Regions from separate parts of the Streptomyces pluripotens genome, predicted to be linked through region 2. Evidence: riboswitches for the same ligand, from Rfam matches in the RefSeq annotation. Region 2 holds a riboswitch; the other holds the start of a gene.

Region 1 (11,070 bases), 2.3 Mb from region 2:
TGCCGTACCAGCAGGTCCATCTCGTCGGTGACGGTGGAGGCGACCAGGGTGGTGGTGCCGTGCTCGCGGTGGGTGCGGACGGCGGTCAGCACGTCCTGCGCCGTGCCGGAGAACGACGCTCCGCCACCGCCGTGGTTGTGGATGTCGACGAAACCCGGGACCAGCCAGTGGCCGGTCACGTCGAGGACATCGGCGTCCTCGGTGGCCGTGGCCGCGATCTTCGTGCCCTCGACGACCACGCGCCCGTCGTCCACCACCCCGGTGGGCAGTACCACCCGAGCACCTGCGAGAACCAAGTGGGGAGCCATCAGGCGGTTACCTCCGAGAGGTCGGTGGGACCGGCGGAGCCGGTGGGGGCGGCTGGGGTGGTGGGATCGGTGCGACCGATGGGATCAGAGCGGGTGGGATCAGAGCGGGTGGGATCAGAGTGGGCGGGATCAGAGTGGGTGGGATCGGTGGATCCGGCGGCGTCGAGGAGGTCGCGGGCCAGGAGCCCCGCGCCCAGGCAGCCGGCGGTGTCGCCGAGCGCGGCGGGGACGACGGTCGGCAGCTTCTGGAAGGTGACCCGCCGTCGGATGCCGTTCCGCAACGGCTGGAACAGCACGTCCCCCGCCTCGGCCAGGCCACCACCGATGATCAGCGTGCGCGGGTCCAGCAGGGTGAGCGCGGTGACCAGCCCGTCGGCGAGGGCGTCCACCGCCTCCTGCCACACCCGAACGGCGTTCGGGTCACCGGACGCGACGGCCTTGGCGCAGTCGGCGGCGTCCGCGTCCGGATCCCCGCAGACCGCGGCCCAGGCTTCGCTGACGGCGGATGCGGAGGCGTAGCGTTCCAGACAGCCGTGCTGGCCGCACGGGCAGGGAACGCCCTGCGGCCGTACGACAATGTGGCCGATCTCGCCGGCGAAGCCGTGGGCGCCCGCCTCCACCCGTCCGTCCAGGCCGATGGCGCCGGCGATGCCGGTGCCGAGCGGCACGAACAGGAACCGGTCGGCGCCCTGCCCCGCGCCGATCCGCCCCTCGGCCAGTCCGCCGGTGCGTACGTCGTGGCCGAGGGCGACGGGCACCCCGAGGCGTTCGGCGAGCAGGGCGCGCAGCGGGACGTCCCGCCAGCCGAGGTTGGCCGCGTACGCGGCTATGCCGTGCCGTTCGTCGACGATGCCGGGGACGGCGATTCCGGCCGCGGCGGCCGGCTCGCCGTAGTGCTCAACGCCGTATGCGCGCAGTTCGGCGGCGAAGTCGAGGATCGCCGCGATCACCGCGTCCGGTCCGCGTTCGCGGCCGGTGGCGCGACGGTCGCGGTGCAGCAGCGCACCGTCGTCGCCGACGAGAGCGGCCTTCATCCCGGTACCGCCCACGTCGAGGGCGATGACATGTCTCACCACGGGCCCTAGTGTGACCCTCACACCCGGGAGAGGTCTAGTCCACTCACGTGGTGTAGACCTTATGTGTCCATATATTGAACGGTCAGACAGCAGGTTGGGGCTTTGACGGTGGGTCGGCGTACGGCAGGAATGATCGCGGTGGTGTCCGCACTGGGCATGGCGGCGGTACTGGGCGGCTGCGGGAGCACCGGCTCCTCCGACGTGACCCTCAGACTAGTGGCGGCCGACTACGGTGACTCCGCCGCCAACAGTTCAAAGAAGTACTGGGACAACCTGGTCGATGACTACGAGTCCCAGCACCCCGGCGTGAAGATCGACGTCAGCGTCTACTCCTGGAACGACGTCGACCGCAAGGTCAAGGACATGGTCGACGCCGGGCACGCCCCCGACCTGGCCCAGATAGGCGCCTACGCCGACTACGCTGCCGCCGGCAAGCTCTACCAGGCCTCCGAGCTGCTCTCCATCCGCACCCAGGCGGACTTCCTCTCCCAACTCTCCGACGCCGGCGAATGGCAGCACACCCAATACGGCATCCCCTTCGCCGCCTCCACCCGGGTGCTCTTCTACAACAAGACCCTGTTCGCCAAGGCCGGCATCACCCCGCCCACCACCTGGGACGAACTGGCCGCTGACGCCGCGGCGCTCAAGGACAAGGGCGTGAAGTACCCCTACGCTCTGCCCCTCGGGCCCGAGGAGGCCCAGGCCGAGACCATGCAGTGGCTGCTGAGCGGCACCGACGCCGAGTCCGGCGGTAGCGGCTACACAGACGATGTCGGCACGTACCACATCAACTCCCAACAGAACGTCAACACCTTCACCTGGCTCAAGGACGACCTGGTCGGCAAGGGTCTGACCGGTCCGGACGCCCCCGGCAAGTTCAACCGTGCGGATGCCTTCACCGCCTTCGCCGACGGCCAGGTCGGCATGCTCAACGGCCACCCCGCACTGATCCAGCAGGCCACGAAGAAGGGCGTGAAGTTCGGCATGGTGCCCACTCCGGGACGCACCGGTACGTCCCGGGCCTCGATGGGCGTCTCCGACTGGATGATGGCCTTCAAGCAGAACGGGCACGCCGAGCAGATCGGCGACTTCCTCAACTTCGTCTACGCCGAGAAGAACGTCCTGGCCTTCTCCCGGGAGTACGGGCTGCTCCCGGTCACCAGCTCCGCCTCCAACGTCATGAGCGCGTCGGACGCGGCCCCCGACAAGGCCCTGCACCCCTTCCTCGACCAGCTGCCCACCTCCGAGCTGTACCCCGTCGGCAAGACCTCCTGGGCGGCGGTCAGCGCGGCCGTCAAGAAGGGCATCGGTCAGGCGGTCGCCCCCGGCGGCAGCCCCTCCACGATCCTCACCCGCCTCCAGGCGACGGCGACGACGGCCGACAGCAACGACGCGAGCTGAGCGGGCCGCCACCGCCCGGCGCTACGGTGGCCTCCATGGAACCCCCAACGGAACTGGGCCGGCGCGAACAAGCCGTCCTCGCGCTGGAGCGCCGGGGCTTCTTCGGCCCCGGTGCGAAGGAACGGGCGATACGCGAGGAGCTGGATCTGTCACCGGTCCGCTACTACCAGCTCCTCAACGCCCTGCTGGACGACGAGCGGGCACTGGCCCACGACCCGGTGACCGTGAACCGTCTGCGCCGGGTCCGTGAGGCCCGGCGTTCCGAACGCTGAGGAGTGGACCCGGTCCCGCGCGGATAGTGTCGCCGTATGGGTACCCATACGACGGACTCGACGGACCCGACCAACCCGATGGACCCGCTGCCGGTTCCCGCGACCCAGGCCGGCCGGGACGGACTCGCCGCCCTGCTCGCCAGCCCCCGCACCGCGGTGATCGGCCTGGACTTCGACGGCACCCTCGCCCCGATCGTCGCCGACCCCGATCAGGCCCGTGCCCACCCCGAAGCGGTCCCCGCGCTCGCCGCGCTCGCTCCCGGGGTGGCCTCGGTCGCCGTGATCACCGGCCGGCCCGCCGGGGTGGCGGTGCGGTACGGGGGTTTCGCCGGCGTCCCCGGCCTGGAACACCTGACCGTTCTCGGCCACTACGGTGCCGAACGCTGGGACGCGGTCACCGGCACGGTCAGCGCACCCGCCCCGCACCCCGGTGTGGCGGCGGCCCGCGCGGAGCTGCCGGGCCTGCTGGACCGTGCGGGTGCCTGGCCCGGCACCTGGATCGAGGAGAAGGGCCGGGCGGTCGCCGTCCACACCCGCCGGGCCACCGACCCCCAGGCCGCGTTCGAGGCCTTGCGCGTCCCCCTCACCGACCTCGCCACCCGCCACGGCCTGATCGTCGAACCCGGCCGGATGGTCCTCGAACTGCGGCCACCGGGCATGGACAAGGGCATGGCGCTTGGCGAATACGTCCGCGAGATCGGCGCCGAGTCGGTCCTCTACGCCGGCGACGACCTCGGCGACCTCCCCGCCTTCGCCGCCGTCGACAAACTCCGTTCCGACGGCGTCCCCGGCCTCCTGGTCTGCAGCGGCAGCACCGAAGTCACCCAACTGTCCGACCGGGCGGACCTGGTGGTGGACGGCCCGGCGGGGGTGGTACGGCTGCTGCGCGCGCTCGCCGCTCAGCTCGGTTGATCGACCAGGGCGTGCAACTGGTCCAGGAACCACTGAGCGGGCGGCAGCGCGGTGGCCGCCGCGGCCAGCCTCTTCGAACGCTCCGCCCGCTCGGCCTCCGGCAGCATCAGTGCCTCGTGCAACGCCGCCGCCGTGCCGGTGATGTCGTACGGGTTCACCACGATCGCGTCCTCGCCCAGTTCCTCGTACGCGCCCGCCTCCCGCGACAGCACCAGGGCACAGCCCTCGTCGGAGACGACCGGGATCTCCTTGGCGACCAGGTTCATCCCGTCCCGGATCGGGTTGACGAGTGCCACGTCGGCGAGCCGGTAGGCGGCCAGGGACCGGGCGAAGTCGTCCTTGACGTGGAGTACGACCGGCGTCCAACCCACCGTGCCGTAGCGCGAGTTGATCTCCTGGGCCACCCGCTGCACCTCGGCCGTGTAGGTCCGGTAGACCTCCAGGTCCTGCCGGGAGGGGTAGGCGAAGGCCAGGTGGACGACCGTCTCCCGCAACTCGGGGCGGTCCTCCAGTAGCTGCCGGTACGCCAGCAGACCGCGCACGATGTTCTTGGACAGCTCGGTGCGGTCCACCCGGACGATCGTCCGGCGCGCCGTGCCGTCGGGAGCCGAGCCGATCTCCTTCCGCAGCACCGCCATCCGCTGCTCCACGTCGGGCTCGTGCGCCCGCTTGCGCAGGAAGTCGGCGTCCGCGCCGAGCCCGTGCACACCGATCCGGGTCCCGGACGGGATGCCGGGCCCCAGCACCGCGTGACAGCAGTCGGTGAAGGCGTCCGCCCACCGATGGGTGAGGAACGCCGCGCGGTCCGCGCCCAGGATGCCGGTCAGTAGCTCGGCCGCGATGTCGTCGGGCAGCAGGCGGAAGTAGTCCGGCGGCGCCCACGGGGTGTGCGAGAAGTGGCCGATGCGCAGGTCGGGACGGAGCCGGCGGAGCATCCGGGGGGTGAGGGCCAGGTGGTAGTCCTGGACCAGCACCGCCGCACCCTCGGCCGCCTCCTGCGCCAGGGCCTCGGCGAACGCCTGGTTGTAGGCCTCGTACGACGCCCACCGTCGCCGGAACTCCGCGTCGAAGACCGGTTCCAGCGGTGTCTGGTACAGCATGTGGTGGACGAACCAGAGCACCGAGTTGGCGATGCCGTTGTAGGCGTCGGTGTGCAGGGCCGCCTCGACGTCGAGCATCCGCACCAGCTGCCCGCCCGTCGCCTCGATCGGCAGCCGGCGCCCGCCGTGCGAACGCCGTACCGCCTCCCGGTCGGCGTCGTCCAGGGCCGCGCACACCCACAGGGCGTTGCTGCCCGGCCCGATGGCCGACAGCCCCGAGACCAGCCCGCCGCCGCCCCGCCTGGCGTGCAACGAGCCGTCCTCGCGCACCTGATACGAAACCGGGCCGCGATTGGACGCGACCAGCACCTCAGCACTGTGCGTGGAAGCCATGGTCCTCACCCTAGCCCGGCAGCGAAACGCCCAAACGTGCGCAGGGGCCGCACGGGAATTCGGCGTGTTTCCTCACGGCTCCGGCCGATTCCCGGTCCATCCCGTCCCACCGATTGTGAAGATCATATGCAGAGAGGGAGGATGCGTGAACGCATAGCGACGAGGGGGGAACTTTCATGATCGACATTCGGATGCGCGACCGGAGAGCCGTCGGTCCGGTCGCGCTGGTGGCCGCCGCCGCGCTGGCCCTCGCCGGCTGCCAGGGCGGGGATGAGGGCACGAAGCCCGAACAGAAGCCGACCCCGGTCGCCACCGCCTCGGCGGCCGGCAGCCCGACGCCCACACCCACGTCCACCCCCGCGCCCACGACGTCCCCCACCCCCACCGTCGCCACCCTGCGCGACCAGGCGGGCGGAACCGTCGGGCGGGCCGTCACCGCCGCCAGGGGCAGGGGGCTGCACTACGCCGTGTACCTCCAGGGCACCGGTGCGTCGCTCCACGGCGGCGGGAGACGCGCCACCTCCTGGGGCACCGGCGAGAAGGTCTGCCGTCAGATCGACGACCCCACCGATGTCAACAGCACCTTCGACGTGGCCTTCGTCATCGCCCGGGACGGGCGCGACTGCGCGGGCAGGCTGCTGCACACACCGACACCGACACCGGTTACGACGCCCTCCAGGAACAGCACCGGCGGCGGTGGCAGCGGGACGGGCGGCACCACCACGACCTGCGCGATCACCAGCCCCGCGGGCAACTGCTACGCCGACGGGCAGTTCTGTGCCACGCGGCACCACGGACTGAGCACCTACGGCAAGGGCGGCGAGTACCTGACCTGCGAGCGGGACTCCGCCGGCGTCTGGCGCTGGTCCGACGGCCGGGCCGGCTGAGCCTCCGGGCACCGGGCAGTGGGCGGGGGCCGCACCCCGGGCCGGGCCGTATACAGCCGTTCCCCAGCCTCGCGCACCGACCTCATGCCACCCGCCGCGCCGCGTACTCGGCGATCTCCGCCATCGGCGGTCGTTCCTCGGTGTCCACCGAATAGGTGCGCGGCTCGAAGCCGTCCTCGCCCCGCTCGAACTGGGTGAGGGCGGGCCGCAGCAGGTGTCCGCGGGCCAACCGGAGCTGCGCCGTGCGGTAGATCGCGGCGGCCATGCGGCCCAGGGCCTGCCCGTCCTGGTGGCGGTGCTTGCGCACTCCGACATCGACCTGGGCCAGCGCGTCCAGGCCCACCAGGTGCAGGGCGTCCACCAACATGCCCAGCTCCACTCCGTAGCCCACCGGGAACGGCAGCTGTTCCAGCAGGGTTCGGCGGGCCGCGTACTCGCCGCCCAGCGGCTGCACGAAACCGGCCAGTTGCGGCCAGTGCATGTTCAGCAGCGGGCGGGCCATCAGCTCGGTGACCCGGCCGCCCTGGCCCGCCGCGGCACCGAGCGGCCGGTCGTACATGCCCTTGACCAGGTCGACGTCCGGGTCGGTGAGCAGTGGGCCGACGATCCCGGAGACGAAGTCGGAGCAGAACTCCTTCAGGTCCGCGTCGATGAAACAGAGGATGTCCCCGCTGGTCACCAGGAGCGAGCGCCACAGGACCTCGCCCTTGCCGGGGACGGCCGGCAGTCGGGGCAGGATGTCGTCGCGGTGGACGACCCGAGCGCCTGCGCCGGCGGCGACCTCGGAGGTGCGGTCGGTGGAGCCGGAGTCGACGACGACGATCTCGTCGACGAGCGGGATCTGATCCACCAGGTCATGACGTATGACCGCGACGATGTCGCCGACCGTCTCCTCCTCGTTGAGCGCGGGCAGCACCACGCTGATCGTCTGGCCGGTGCGCTGTTTCGCGGCCAGCACCTTGTGCAGCGGCCGATCGGTCACGGACCAGGAGCGGGTGCTCAGCCAGCGCTCGACTTCTTCCAGCACGGTCTGCGGCTCCTCACGGTTGTCTCGCGGTTCGGACGACTATCTCAACTGTCCTGGCCTTCGGTTACAGTCTTGAACAACGCCGGTGACCATCGCATGTCCGAGGTCGCCCGCGCCGACAACCGCATACAGCTCATCCAGAGGGGCAGAGGGACACGGCCCGATGAAGCCCCGGCAACCCTCCAGTCGGTACTCGTCTTCGTAGCGAGGCTCCCGGCTAGGGAAGGTGCCAAATCCGTCTCACGGCGAGGTGCGTCGTGAGGAAGATGAGGAGAAAGGGCCTCGCCTCCATGGCTGTGCAGACAGTTGCAAGCTCCGGTCATCCCACCGTCGACCTCGGTTCCGCAGCGGCTTTGAGCTGCCGCGAGTGCAGTCACCGCGTGCCGCTCGGCCCGGTCTTCGCCTGCGAGGAGTGTTTCGGCCCACTGGAGATCGCTTACGACTTCTCCGCCTACGACACCGAGGAACTGCGCCACCGCATCGAGGCCGGCCCCGCGAACGTCTGGCGTTACGCGCCGCTGCTGCCCGTCCCCGCCAACGTGGCCGACAGGCCCCACCTCAACCCGGGATGGACCCAGCTGGTCAAGGCCGACAACCTGGCGCGCGAACTGGGCGTCACCGGTGGTCTGTACGTGAAGGACGACTCCGGCAACCCGACGCACTCCTTCAAGGACCGGGTCGTCGCCCAGGCACTGGAGGCTGCCCGCGCCTTCGGCTTCACCACGCTCTCCTGTTCCTCCACCGGCAACCTGGCCGGTGCCGTCGGTGCCGCCGCCGCCCGGGCCGGCTTGCGCTCCTGCGTGTTCATCCCGCACGACCTGGAGCAGGGCAAGGTCGTCATGGCCGCGGTCTACGGCGGCGAACTCGTTGGCATCGAGGGCAACTACGACGACGTGAACCGGTTCTGCTCCGAGCTGATCGGTGATCCGGCCGGTGAGGGCTGGGGCTTCGTCAACGTCAACCTGCGGCCGTACTACGCCGAGGGCTCCAAGACGCTGGCGTACGAGATCTGCGAGCAGCTCGGCTGGCGGCTCCCGGACCAGATCGTCGTCCCGATCGCCTCCGGCTCTCAGCTCACGAAGATCGACAAGGGGCTGCAGGAGCTGATCAAGCTCGGTCTGGTCGAGGACCGGCCGTACAAGATCTTCGGTGCGCAGGCCGAGGGCTGCTCGCCGGTGTCCACCGCCTTCAAGGCCGGTCACGACGTGGTCCGTCCGCAGAAGCCGGACACCATCGCCAAGTCCCTCGCCATCGGTAATCCGGCCGACGGGCCGTACGTCCTCGACATCGCGCGCCGGACGGGCGGTGCGGTGGAGGACGTGACGGACGCGGAGATCGTCGACGCCATCAAGCTGCTGGCCCGTACAGAGGGCATCTTCGCCGAGACGGCCGGTGGTGTGACCGTCGGCGTCACGCGCAAGCTGCTCAAGGACGGCGTGCTGGACCCGGGCAAGACCACGGTCGTGCTCAACACCGGCGACGGCCTGAAGACCCTGGACGCGGTGGCCGGCACCGGCCTCACCGCCACCATCCGCCCGACCCTGGACTCCTTCCGAGAGGCTGGCCTCGCATGAGCGTGACCGTTCGCATCCCCACCATTCTGCGCACCTACACGGGCGGTCGGGCCGAGGTGCCGGCCGACGGCGCGACCCTCGCCGAGGTCATCGAGGACCTGGAGAAGAACCACACCGGGATCGCCGCCCGGGTGCTCGACGACCAGGGCAAGCTGCGCCGGTTCGTCAACGTCTACGTCAACGACGACGACGTCCGCTTCGAGCAGGGCCTTGAGACGGTGACTCCGGACGGCGCCGGTGTCTCCATCATCCCGGCGGTCGCCGGAGGCTGACCACGCCTCTCAATTACCTTGGGTAACCTCGGTTACCCACTGTTCATCCGATTGCCCCCTCCGTGAGAGAAACGGAGGGGGCAATTCTGTGTGGTTGAGCGCGATAGAGTTGGGGAACGCGGTCGCGACCTTCGGGTCGCGAGCCCCGGATTCATGCCGCATGCCCGACAAGAAGTAGCCAAACTGTGGGGGTTTTATGCGGCTTTTCTTGGCTTTTGTGGGGCCCGACTTGCCCTGAAGTCAGGTGAATTCTCACTACATTCCGGACCGTTCGCGTCCAGAATTCTCGTCCGATTGACCTGTTGCAGACGGCAGTTGGACAGATACATTCAGCCGCGGTCGACGCGTTCCGGCGCACGCCCCCGTCTGAATAGGGGGTGAGGTCTGACCCGGGTCCGCGAGGTGTGGATCTGTGCAAGGGCCAGTAATAGGGGAGTTAGGCATGGCTCAGGGCACCGTCAAGTGGTTCAACGCGGAGAAGGGGTATGGCTTCATCGCGGTCGACGGTGGTGCGGACGTCTTCGTCCACTACAGCGCGATTCAGATGGACGGCTACCGCACCCTGGAAGAGGGCCAGCGGGTCGAGTTCGAGATCTCGCAGGGCCAGAAGGGCCCGCAGGCCGACATGGTTCGCGTCACCGCCTGAACGTTTCTTGCACGAAGGGCCCGCACCGGAACACGGTGCGGGCCCTTCGTCGTGCCCTGGTTCTGCCGTTCGCGCGTGGCTGACGGGGCCGGTCGCATGTCGGGAGGCGCTTGCACTCGACCATGCCGAGTGCTAATCATTGCGTTAGCACTCTGAAGGTGAGAGTGACAGCGAAGGACCGGGTCGGTGAGGCCCGCGGGCCAGGTGGGGCAAGGAACCACGCGGCCGGCGAGCCGTCCGTCGCGGGCGCGGGCGCGGTCCGAAGGAATCACCCCCAGTCCTGGAGGGACCACTTCACATGGCCAAGATCATCGCGTTCGACGAGGAGGCGCGGCGCGGCCTCGAGCGCGGCATGAACCAGCTCGCGGACGCCGTCAAGGTGACCCTCGGCCCCAAGGGCCGCAACGTCGTCCTCGAGAAGAAGTGGGGCGCCCCCACGATCACCAACGACGGCGTCTCCATCGCCAAGGAGATCGAGCTCGAGGACCCGTACGAGAAGATCGGCGCCGAGCTGGTCAAGGAAGTCGCCAAGAAGACGGACGACGTCGCCGGTGACGGTACGACCACCGCGACCGTGCTCGCCCAGGCCCTGGTCAAGGAGGGCCTGCGCAACGTCGCCGCCGGTGCCAACCCGATGGCCCTGAAGCGCGGTATCGAGAGGGCTGTCGAGGCCGTCTCCGCCGCCCTGCTGGAGCAGGCGAAGGACGTCGAGACCAAGGAGCAGATCGCCTCCACCGCGTCCATCTCCGCCGCCGACACCCAGATCGGCGAGCTGATCGCCGAGGCCATGGACAAGGTCGGCAAGGAAGGTGTCATCACCGTCGAGGAGTCCCAGACCTTCGGTCTGGAGCTGGAGCTCACCGAGGGTATGCGCTTCGACAAGGGCTACATCTCGGCCTACTTCGCCACCGACATGGAGCGTATGGAGGCGTCGCTCGACGACCCGTACATCCTCATCGCCAACTCCAAGATCTCCTCGGTCAAGGACCTGCTCCCGCTCCTGGAGAAGGTCATGCAGTCGGGCAAGCCGCTGCTGATCATCGCCGAGGACGTCGAGGGCGAGGCCCTGTCCACCCTGGTCGTCAACAAGATCCGGGGCACCTTCAAGTCCGTCGCCGTCAAGGCCCCGGGCTTCGGTGACCGCCGCAAGGCCATGCTCGGCGACATCGCCATCCTCACGGGCGGCGAGGTCATCTCCGAGGAGGTCGGCCTCAAGCTGGAGAACGCGACCCTGGACCTCCTGGGCCGCGCCCGCAAGGTCG
Region 2 (11,070 bases):
CGACCGAGGGCGGAGCGGGCAGCGGCGACGGCCGCGGCGGCACGGGCGTCGGGGGCGACCGTCGGACCGGGCAGTTCGGGGCGGCTGGAGCGGGAGGCCCGGTTGTAGGCGGCGCGTTCGGCCACGGGCAGTGAGTTGAGCAGTTGCCGGGCCCTGGCGAGCTTCTTCTCCACGGTCCTCTTGTGGACGGCGACGGCCTTGCGGCTCTCCACCAGCTCGGCGAGCTTGCCGCCCGCCTCCGAGCGCTCCTGGACGAGTTCGCGCATCGCGGTCCGCAGCTCCTTGAGACGGCCCGCCTGCTGGGCACCGATGCGGTCGAGGGTGGCGGCCTTGTCGAGATAGTCACGGGGGTTGTCGGAGAAGAGCAGGGCGACGGCGGGGTCGATACCGCCGGCCCGGTACTGGGCACCGGCCAGGGCACCGAGTCGCTCCCGCAGGGCGTTGACGCGCTGCTGCTGCCGGGCGATGTGGTCCTGTGCGTCCCGTACCTCGCGGCGCAGCCTGCCGGCGCGCTCGTCGGCCTTGTCATACTCCTGGGTTGCCCGTTCGGCCTCCTGGTAGAGGCGGTCCACCTCGGCACGGGTGTCACCGTGCGGTGCTGCGTGCGCCGGCACGGCACCGAGTGCTGCGGCCGCGGCCGACAGTACGCACAGGACGGCCGCGCCCCGGTCGAATCCGGACGGTGCAAGGCGGCGATGAGAGCCCACGAGAAGCCGTGTTCCTTCCGCTGGCCTACAGGTTCCGCTCCCCGGCGCCGGAGACGGGAACCCCCGGCACCGGGGAAACGCGGCAGACAGTAGCCGTATGGAAGGACCCCGGCCAAAGACCTCTTCGGGCGACACACGGTGACGCCCCGCCGCTGACGCAGGTCATGGGCGGGACGGGGAGTAACGCGCGGCTCCGGGGATTCGCCCGTTCGGGCGCCACCGTGTCCGGGTGTTGCCCGTGTCTCAGACCCGGACGCCGAACTGGTACGGCATGTCGCTCATGGCCTCGTAGCGGACCACCGCACCGGTGTGCGGGGCGTGCAGCACCTGGCCGTTACCGGCGTACAGGCCCACGTGGTGCAAGTCGCCGTAGAAGAAGACCAGGTCGCCAACCTTGAGGTCACTCTGCTTGTAGATCCGGGTGCCGTAGTTGGCCTGCGCCTGCGAGGTACGCGGAATGGAGACGCCGGCCTGCGCGTAGGCCCACGAGGTCAGGCCCGAGCAGTCGAAGGAGGACGGGCCGGAGGCACCGTAGACGTACGGCGAGCCGATCCTGCCCTGGGCGGCGGCGAAGGCGGCCGAGGCACGCCCGGAGGCGGGCGGGGCGTCGCCGAGCTGCACGCGTTGGGTGGAGGAGCGGTTGGCGCGCTGCTGCTGGGCGGCGAGCTCCTGCTTCTCCTTGGCGGTCAGGGTGTTGAGCAGCTTCTGCGCGGCGGCGAGCTTGCTCTGGACCTCCTTCTTCTTCGCCTCCAGCTCGGTGCGGGTGGCGGAGAGGTCCTTGAGTTTGTCAGCGGCCTCGGCCCGCTCCTGGGCGAGTTCGCGCTGTTTGTCCTGGATCTTCTTGAGCGCGTCGACCTGCTGACTGCTCAACTGGTCCAGCGTGGAGGCCTTGTCCAGGTAGTCGTCCGGGTTGGAGGACAGGAAGAGCTGGACCGAGGGATCGATACCCCCGGAGCGGTACTGGGCGGTGGCCAACGAGCCCAGTCCGTCGCGCAACTTGTTGAGCTCCTGCTGACCGCGGGCGACGTTGTCCTGGATCGTGGAGATTTCCTTCTGCAGCTTCTGCTGCTTCTCCTTGGCGCCGTCGAACTTCTCGGTCGCCTGTTCCGTCTGCTCGTAGAGCTTGTCGACCTTCGCCTTGACCTCGTCCTTGCTGAGCTTTTCGCTGGGCGCGGCATTGGCGGCGTTCGCGCTGAACGCGACGGCAGCGGCTGCTGCGGTGGTGAGCACGGTCACACGGGTGCGACTGGGCTGCTTGGGTCGACGGTGGGACGCCACGGAGGACGAACTCCTTCTTGTGAGTGATCACCCGTTCGGAGGTTCGACGCCAGACCCTAGTGACCCAGTTGTGATCAGTTCAAATCCTCTGGGCAAAAAACCCTGTGACGCAAGGCATTCTTTGCACTCAACTCACTTGCAGTGAGACGCGATTGACTTTACGTTGCGCGACGTTACGGTCAAATCGGGCATTGAGTGGTCCAGTTGAACCTTCAGGTCAGTCGCTTGAGAAGTACCGCAGAAGCGACGGGTCGGGCTCCTGCCCTGGCGACCCCGTCGGCCACCTCGCGGTCGGTGGAGACGACGATGACCGGACGCCCCGGCGGCTCCGCGCGCACAAGCTGGCGGATCAGTTCGTCGGCCGTGACTCCCGGCTTGGAGAACAGCACCCGGACCCCACGCGGCGGTGCCAGCAGCACCGGTGCGGCCAGTTCGGCGCCGTCGAAGACGCACGTCACCTCGGCGCCGGTCTGCGCGGCGAGCGCGGAGAGCTGGCCCAGCAGCCGCAGCCGCTGCTTCTCCAGCGGCATCTGGGGATAGCCGGTCTTGGTGACGTTGTAGCCGTCGACGACCAGATGCGCCTGCGGCAGCGCGAGCAACTGGTCGATGATGGCCGGATCGTTCTCGGACAGGGCACGCGCAGCGACGTCCTTGGGAGTCATCCGGCCGGGCTCCACCGCGTCCACGGTCTCGGCGGGGCGCACGGACACGGGTGGCAACGCGAGTTCGCGCCTGAGGCCCTGGGTCGCGTCCAACAACGTGTCGAGGAGCAGCCGCACCCTCATGTCCTCCACACTGCGCCCCTCCCGGGCGGCCCGGCGAGTGGCCTCCAGTGCGGCCTCGGCCTCCCCCAGACGGGCCTTGAGCCGCCGGGACTCGCTCTCGGCGGCCGACAGCTGCGTGTGGGCCTCGGCGCGCACGGCGTCGATCTCTCCGCTCGCCTTGCGCAGCGCGGCCTCGCCCCGCTTGACGTCGCTCAGCGCGGCACGGAGTTTGCGGTGCAGCGATTCCGCTTCCTTCTTCGCCGACTCCAGCTCCGCGCGCAGCCGTTCGGTCTCGGTGCGGGTGTGGTCGCGGGCCTGGGCCAGCTCGGCCCGCAGCCGCTGCAGCTCGGCCCGGTTCTCCTCCTCCGCCCGCTCCGCATCCGCGCGCTGAGCCTCCTCACCGGCCGCGGTAACCAGTTTCACCCAGCCCGCAGGGCGCAGCACATAGGCCGCGGCCGCCACATCGAGCGGGTCCGCGGCCGGGGGCGGGGATCCGGAGTCGAGGGCGCCGGCAAGTTCCGCCTGGGCCTCTCTGAACTTCTCCCCGATCCGCTGCCGGAACAGCGCATCGGTCTCCAGCGCCGCCGCCATCGCGTTCCCGGCGAACTTCGCCCGGCGACTGGGAGTGAACCGGGCATACTGCCTGAGCTGGGCGGGCAGTTCCGCCACGGTCAGTCCACCGAAGCCGTCCGAGACGATCTGCACGACCCGACGGCGCACACCGTCGGGCAGCGGACGGTCAAGCACCTCAGCGGTGCCGTCTTCCGGCCCCCCGCCTGTGGTCTCCACCATCCGTCACACCCCAATACCGAGAGAGCCTCTCCGGGCCGCTCCGCTCAGGAGCCGGCGCCCGGCCTGTCCACGAGTTCCACCTGGTCCACAGCGTTACACCAGCGGCACCGCACCGACTCGATGGTCTCACTGACCACCTCGCGCTCCTCCACCGTCGGCTCACCGGCCAGATCGAGGTGCACGTACTCGACGACCTTCGACGAGCGGGTCACGTCGAACCGGGTGAGGTTGCCGCACAGGGTGCAGCGCCATCGCGTCGTGGCGGTCGGCAGGGGAACCGTCATCGTGGCTGTCAGCTTCCTTCTCGTCCTCGTCCGCGCCGCCGGCCGACGCGTGTGTGGCACGTAACCCTACGGCCTGGTGGGCATTGGCCGCCCGTCCGTCCGCAGCGGCGAGGCGATCTGTTGGCATGCGTCCCGTTACGTCATGCTCTGTAGCCATGATCAGTACCTGGAGCACAGCGGCCGGCAGGACCCTCAGAGCGGTCCGGGGCACCTCGGCACCGATGACGTACGGCCTCATCGCCCTGTGCTGCCTGATCTTCGTCCTGGGCCCTGCCTCCGGTCTCACCCCCGAGTACGGCACCGGGGACGCGCTGCTCGCCGCGCAGCGCACGTACTTCCGCCGCTGGGGTGTGATCCCGGCCGAGCTCTTCCACGGACCCGCCCGGGCGGTACTGACCCCAGCCACCGCCCTGTTCGTGCACGGCAGCTGGATGCATCTGCTCGGCAACATGCTCTTCCTCTCCGTCTTCGGGACGATGACCGAGGAACGGATGGGCCGGGTGGCGTTCTCCCTCTTCTACGTCGGCTGCGGCTATCTGGCCCTGCTCGGCTACGCGATCGCCAACACCACCTCCGAGCAGTCCCTGGTGGGCGCGTCCGGAGCCGTCTCGGCGGTCCTCGGCGCGTTCCTCTACCTGTTCCCCCGCGCCCGGGTGACCAGTCTCGTGCCGTTCCTGTTCTTCCTGCCGCTGCGGTTCCCGGCGTGGGTGGTCCTGCCTCTGTGGGCGGCCGTGCAGTGGCTCGCGGCCGGCCGCGCCACGGCGGGCCCCGCCGTGGCCTACCTCGCCCACCTGGTCGGCTTCGGCCTCGGCTTCGGCTACGCGTGGGTGCGCCACGGCCGTGGGACTAGAGTGAACTCCGCCCCAGCTCCGGCACCCGAGGGAGAGAACCAGTCGTGATCACCGCGATCGTCCTGATCAAGACCAGCGTGGACCGGATCCCCGAGATCGCGGAGCAGATCGCCGCGCTGGAGAACGTCAGCGAGGTCTTCTCGGTCACCGGCACCTACGACCTGATCGCCATGGTCAGGGTCGGCCGGCACGACGACCTGGCTGAGGTCATCCCCGGCCGGATCAGCAAGATCCCGGGCGTGGAGGCGACGGACACGCACGTCGCCTTCCGCACCTACTCCCAGCACGACCTGGAGGCCGCCTTCGCGATCGGCCTCGACAACTGACCGACGGCAGCCTGCGAAGCCGCGAAGCGCCGCTTCCCTGCCCCTGGGCGGTCTGGCGGGACCGGCTTCAGACCGCCGGGACGCAGCGGCCGTCCTGAGTGCGGTACTGCCACCTGGTCCCCTCCCGGACGAGTTCCCGCACCGCGTCCACGAACCGCACCACGTGCTCGTCCGGGGTGCCCGCGCCGAAGCTCACGCGGATGGCGTTGAGGGACTTCCCGCCCGAAGCCGCCGCCGGCGCCCCGCACCCGCCCGGGGTCTGCGGGTCGCCGCCCAGCAGGGTGCGCACCAGCGGATGCGCACAGAAGAGGCCGTCGCGGACACCGATGCCGTACTCGGCGGAGAGGGCGGCGGCGAGGTGCGCACTGCTCCAGCCCGCCACGACGAAGGAGATGACACCGACGCGCGGCGCGTCGTCACCGAAGAGGGAGAGGATCCGCACCTCGGGAATCTGGGCGAGACCCTCGCTCACGGTCCGGATCAGGTGCTGCTCTCGGGCGACCAGGGTGTCCCAACCGGTCTCGGTGAGCGCCTTGCACGCGGAGGCGATGGAGTGGGCGCCGATGACGTTCGGGGAGCCGGCCTCGTGCCGGGCGGCGTTTTCGTGCCACTCCACATCCACCGTCCCCTCACTGCTCCGGGTCACGCTGCGGCTGGCTCCGCCGCCCGCCAGGTACGGCTCGGCCGCCCGCAGCCAGTCGGCACGGCCGGCCAGCACACCACAGCCGAAGGGGGCGTACAGCTTGTGTCCGGAGAAGGCGACCCAGTCCACGTCCAGGTCGGTGACGTCCACCGGATGGTGTGGGGCGAGCTGGGCAGCGTCCAGGACGATCCGGGCGCCGTGGGCGTGTGCGGCAGCGGCCAGTTGGCGCACCGGCCACAGCTCACCGGTGACGTTGGAGGCGCCGGTGACGCAGACCAGGGCGGGGCCTCCGCAGTCCCGGTCGGCGAGCGCCCGTTCCAAGGTCTCGACGGCCTGCCGAGGGGTGCGCGGGGCGTCGAGGCAGGTGACTCGGGCGTCCCGCCAGGGCAGCAGCGAGGCGTGGTGCTCGGTCTCGAAGACGAAGACCTGACAGCCGGCCGGGAGGGCACGGGCCAGCAGGTTCAGGGAGTCGGTGGTCGACCGGGTGAAGACCACCTGGTCCTCCGCACGGCAGCCGAGGAACCCGGCGACCGTCCTGCGGGCGTTCTCGAAGAGTTCGGTGGAGAGCTGCGAGAGGTAGCCGGCACCGCGGTGGACACTGCCGTAGTAGGGCGCGTAGGCCGCCACGTCGTCCCAGACGCGCTGCAGGGCGGGTGCGCTGGCCGCGTAGTCCAGCGCGGCGTAGGTGACTTCGCCACCCGTCACCAGCGGGACGGTGACGTCCCTTCCCAGAACGGGCAGCAGCCCCGAGGTGTCACGGCATGCGGTCGGGTCGGCGGCGATGGCAACAGACATGGCTGAACTCCCGTGAGACAGGACCAAGGACCGCGCGAGCGGATGCGGCTCCAGCGCGGAGGAGGATGACAGAGGTGTGCGGAGGCGGGGCTCAGCGGCCCTATCGCATTCGCTTGCTCACGGAAGGCTCCCTCGAACGACCAGGACCCCTGGCCCCACGCCCGTTCTCCGGCGTGTGAGGGGTCCGCGCTTGCCGTAGACCTCGCTGCCTACGACCTGGTCTTCACCCGGGGCACCCCGCCACGGACGGAGGGTTGCCGGACAGCCGGCCGGGGCCGCATGGCTGTCGCTCATGACCTGGTTCAACATCCTGCCACAGGACCTCGGACGCGCAAGGTGCGGTCCGTATCGTGGACCGCACCCTGCGTCACTCTCCCCGGGATCAGGTGGTGCTCGCCGCCACCCACCGCTCCAGCGTCCGCTTCGCCGCCCCCGTGTCGATCGACTCCGCGGCCTTGGCCATGCCGGCCCGGAGCTGCTCGGCCAGCGGGGCGTCCGTCGGCTCCAGAGCCGCCAGGGCCGCCGCGGAGTTCAGCAGCACGGCATCCCGGACGGCGCCCGTCTCGCCGTCCAGCAAACGGCGCGCGACCTCCGCGTTGTGGGCCGCGTCGGCCCCACGCAGGGCATCCAGGGGAACCAGCCCGAGGCCGACGTCCCGTGGGTCGAAGACCTCCTCCGTGACCTTTCCGTCGCGGACCACCCACACCCGCGAGGTTGCGGTGACGGTCAACTCGTCCAGGCCGTCGTCGCCCCGGAAGACCAGCGCGGAGTTGCCGCGCTCGGCCAGGACACCGGCCACGATCGGCGCCATGCGCGGGTCGGCGACCCCGACGGCCTGGGCCTGCACCTTGGCCGGGTTGGTCAGCGGACCGAGCACGTTGAAGGTCGTGCGGATGCCCAACTGGCTGCGAGCCGGGGCGACGTGACGCAGCGATGGGTGGAACTTCACCGCGAAGCAGATGGTGATACCCGCTTCTTCGGCGACCTCGGCGACGCGCCGCGGGGTCAGATTCAGATTGATACCGAGCTTCTCCAGGACGTCGGAGGACCCGGAGGCGGAGGAAGCGGCCCGGTTGCCGTGCTTGACGACCTTCGCGCCGGTACCCGCGACGACGATCGCGGACATCGTGGAGATGTTCACCGTCTTGGCACCGTCACCGCCGGTACCGACGATGTCCACGGCCGGGCCAGGTACCTCGATGACATTGGCGTGCGCATACATCGTGCGGACCAGCCCGGAGATCTCCTGGACCGTCTCGCCCTTGGCCCGCAGCGCCACCATGAAACCGGCGATCTGCGCGTCGGTCGCCTCGCCGCGCATGATCAGGTCCATCGCCCACGCGGTGTCGTCGGCGGACAGGTCGCGGCCCTCCAGCAGGCCGTTCAGCAGGGCGGGCCAGGAGCGGCCCGCCGCGGTGTCGCCTCCAGCGGGGGTCACAGCGCTCATCAGCCGCTCCTAGAGAGTGCGACCCGTACGGAACGTACGGGAAGTGCGAATAGGTCAAAGAAGGTACTGGTACGGATTCCTGCGGAGTCGTACAGAGCCGTACACCCACCCTATCCACCCACCGGCACGGCGAAGGGCCCCGTCCGCAACCCGGACGGGGCCCTTCGCCGTGGCGTGGCGACGCGGGATCAGTGGTGGCCGTGGCCGCTCGCGATCTCCTTGTACTCGTCGGCGGTCGGCTTCGGGATCTGGTTGTCCTCGCCGTAGTAGGCGGTGGAGAGCTTCACGCGCAGCTTCTCCCCGGCCTTCACCTTGCGCTCGACACCGTTCTCGTCGACCGTCGGGCCGATCTCCGCCGGCTGGTACTGCTCGTGCGCGGTGAGCGTGTGCAGCTGCTCCTGGCTGAGCGGCTCGTGCACCTCGATGAACTCACCGTGCGGCAACCGCTTGATGATGCCGGTCTCACGACCGTGCAGCACCTTGTCGCGGTCCCGGCGCTGCAGGCCGAGGCAGATCCGCTTGGTGGCGAGGAAGGCGATGACCGGTCCGACGAAGACGAAGATCCGGACGAACCAGGTGACCGCGTTGATCGACAGGTGGAAGTGCGTGGCCCACAGGTCGTTGCCACCACCGATCAGCAGGGTCAGGTAGATCGTCATCCAGGCGACGCCGAACGCGGTACGGGTCGGGGCGTTGCGCGGACGGTCCAGGATGTGGTGCTCGCGCTTGTCGCCGGTGACCCAGGACTCGATGAACGGGTAGACCGCGATCGCCACCAGGACCAGCGGGAAGATCACCAGCGGGATGAACACGCCCAGGACGAGCGTGTGGCCCCAGAAGTTGATCTCCCAGCCCGGCATGAAGCGGATCAGGCCCTCGGAGAAGCCCATGTACCAGTCCGGCTGGGCGCCGGTGGACACCTGGTCCGGACGGTACGGGCCCATGGCCCAGATCGGGTTGATCTGGGCAATGGCCGCGATGGCCGCGATGACACCGAAGACCAGGAAGAAGAAGCCTCCGGCCTTGGCCATGTAGACCGGCAGCAGCGGCATGCCGACGACGTTCTTCTCGGTCTTTCCGGGACCCGCGAACTGCGTGTGCTTGTGGTAGAAGACCAGGATCAGGTGCCCCACCATCAGGCCGAGCATGATGCCCGGCAGCAGCAGGATGTGGATCGAGTAGAACCGGGCGACGAAGTCGTGGCCGGGGAACTGACCGCCGAAGAGGAAGAACGACAGGTACGTGCCGACGATCGGCACGGACAGGATCGCACCCTCCATGAAGCGGACACCGGTGCCGGAGAGCAGGTCGTCCGGGAGCGAGTAACCGGTGAAACCGGTGAACATGCCCAGGACGAACAGCAGGAAGCCGAACAGCCAGTTGATCTCACGCGGCTTGCGGAAGGCACCGGTGAAGAACACGCGCATCATGTGCGCGAACATGCCGGCGAGGAAGATCAGCGCAGCCCAGTGGTGGATCTGCCGCATGAGCAGACCACCGCGCACGTCGAAGGAGATGTGCAGGGTCGAGCTGAACGCCTCGGACATCAGCTGTCCCTGCAGCGGGACGTAGCTGCCGTGGTACTCCACCTCGTTCATCGACGGGTGGAAGAACAGCGTCAGATAGACACCCGTCAAGATGATGATGATGAAGCTGTACATGCACACTTCGCCCAACATGAACGACCAGTGGTCGGGGAAGATCTTGCGCATGTTCGCCTTGGCCAGGGAGTAGATCCCGAGCCGGCCGTCGGCCCAGTCGGCGACTCGCTCGCCGGCCGGTGCCTTCCCGCGAGAGCGGGGCTGTTCGTTCGCTTGCGTACTCATCCGCGCTCCCAGAATGCAGGACCGACGGGCTCCTCGAAGTCGCCGAGCGCCTGGAGGTAACCCTCGCTGTCCACGCCGATGCGCAGCTGCGGCAGGGCGTGACCGGCGGGGCCGAAGATCACTCGGGCACCGTCGGAGAGGTCGAAGGTGGACTGGTGGCACGGGCACAGCACATGGTGCGTCTGCTGCTCGTACAGCGAGATCGGGCATCCGACGTGGGTGCAGATCTTCGAGTACGCGACGATGCCCTCGTGCGACCACTCCAGCTCGCGCTTGTCCTTGATGTTGCCCGGCTGCAGCCGGACGATCATCAGGGCGGCCTTGGCGATCTCCGTCTGGAAGTCCTCGTTCGTCTCCTCCAGGCCATCGGGCTTGGCGAAGGTGAGCGAGCCGACGGCGACGTCCTCGGGCCGCAGCGGCTGGTTCGTGTTCATGTTGACCAGGCGCTTGCCCTTGGCCCACAGCGTGTGGCGGAGCGAGGTGCCGGGCAGCGGACCCAGGTCACGCAGCAGCATGACGCCGGAGAGCGGCACCAGGGCGAGCGCGCCGAACATCGTGTTGCGGATCAGCTTGCGGCGGCCGATCGCCGACTCCTTGGCACCCTCACGGAAGTCCGCGTGGACCTTCGCGCGAACCTCGGGCGAGGCCTCGATCGGGTGGCGGTCGTCCGCGACCTCCGCGTCGGACATCAGGGTGCGGGCCCAGTGGACCGCGCCCGCACCGATGCAGAACAGCGCCGCTCCCAGGGTCAGGCCCAACGCGAAGTTCAGCGCGTTGATGTGCCCGAGGGGGAAGACGAAGATCGACTTGTCGTGCGGGATCGCCACGTACGAGGCGATGAAGCCGATGGTGGCCAGCATCGACACGGTGAACAGCAGGGCGACCGTGCGCTCGGAGCGCTGGGCGGCCCGCTCGTCGATGTCCTGGATCCGGTGCTCGTGCGGCGGCAGCCCCGGGTCAGCGAACGGGTGCACCTCGTCCGCGACCGAGACCGCGCCGTGCGCGCCCTTGTCGGCGTCCTGCTCAGCGGGCAGGTTCTCTTCTGGAATGTCTTGGCTACTCATGACTTCTTGGCCTTTGCGGTCCGAGCGGCGACCCAGACGGCGACGGCGATCAGCGCGCCGAGCCCGAAGATCCAGGCGAACAGGCCCTCGCTGACCGGCCCGAGGCCGCCCAGCTCCATGCCGCCGGGGTTCGTCGTGTCACTGCTGTCGACCGCGTGCAGGTACGCGATGATGTCCTTCTTGTTCTTCGCCGACATCGTGGTGTCGGGGAAGGAGGGCATGTTCTGCGGGCCGGTCAGCATGGCCTCGTAGATGTGCTTGGGGTCGACGCCCTCAAGGGTCGGCGCGAACTT

The links. Region 2 has a riboswitch for S-adenosylmethionine ahead of LK06_RS07605 (aminotransferase class V-fold PLP-dependent enzyme). Riboswitches for the same ligand answer to the same signal wherever they lie in the genome.
Region 1: linked by a shared signal. The riboswitch ahead of thrC (threonine synthase) and the one ahead of LK06_RS07605 (aminotransferase class V-fold PLP-dependent enzyme) in region 2 are both predicted to bind S-adenosylmethionine.

What each region holds. Positions count from the first base shown of each region.
Region 1 covers NZ_CP021080.1:4,019,536-4,030,605, forward strand. The annotation lists gene nagA (N-acetylglucosamine-6-phosphate deacetylase) at 1-308, opposite strand, end outside; gene LK06_RS18250 (ROK family protein) at 308-1,381, opposite strand; gene LK06_RS18255 (extracellular solute-binding protein) at 1,514-2,785, shown strand; gene LK06_RS18260 (DUF3263 domain-containing protein) at 2,821-3,057, shown strand; gene otsB (trehalose-phosphatase) at 3,094-3,969, shown strand; gene LK06_RS18270 (alpha,alpha-trehalose-phosphate synthase (UDP-forming)) at 3,957-5,402, opposite strand; gene LK06_RS18275 (hypothetical protein) at 5,579-6,289, shown strand; gene LK06_RS18280 (glucosyl-3-phosphoglycerate synthase) at 6,372-7,316, opposite strand; SAM riboswitch class I at 7,447-7,589, shown strand; gene thrC (threonine synthase) at 7,607-8,890, shown strand; gene LK06_RS18290 (MoaD/ThiS family protein) at 8,887-9,162, shown strand; gene LK06_RS18295 (cold-shock protein) at 9,605-9,808, shown strand; gene groL (chaperonin GroEL) at 10,107-11,070, shown strand, end outside.
Region 2 covers NZ_CP021080.1:1,712,636-1,723,705, forward strand. The annotation lists gene LK06_RS07575 (C40 family peptidase) at 1-707, opposite strand, end outside; gene LK06_RS07580 (C40 family peptidase) at 951-1,985, opposite strand; gene LK06_RS07585 (NYN domain-containing protein) at 2,198-3,541, opposite strand; gene LK06_RS07590 (hypothetical protein) at 3,586-3,825, opposite strand; gene LK06_RS07595 (rhomboid family intramembrane serine protease) at 3,981-4,724, shown strand; gene LK06_RS07600 (Lrp/AsnC family transcriptional regulator) at 4,721-5,002, shown strand; gene LK06_RS07605 (aminotransferase class V-fold PLP-dependent enzyme) at 5,070-6,440, opposite strand; SAM riboswitch class IV at 6,622-6,738, opposite strand; gene trpD (anthranilate phosphoribosyltransferase) at 6,823-7,887, opposite strand; gene qcrB (cytochrome bc1 complex cytochrome b subunit) at 8,076-9,713, opposite strand; gene qcrA (cytochrome bc1 complex Rieske iron-sulfur subunit) at 9,710-10,777, opposite strand; gene qcrC (cytochrome bc1 complex diheme cytochrome c subunit) at 10,774-11,070, opposite strand, start outside.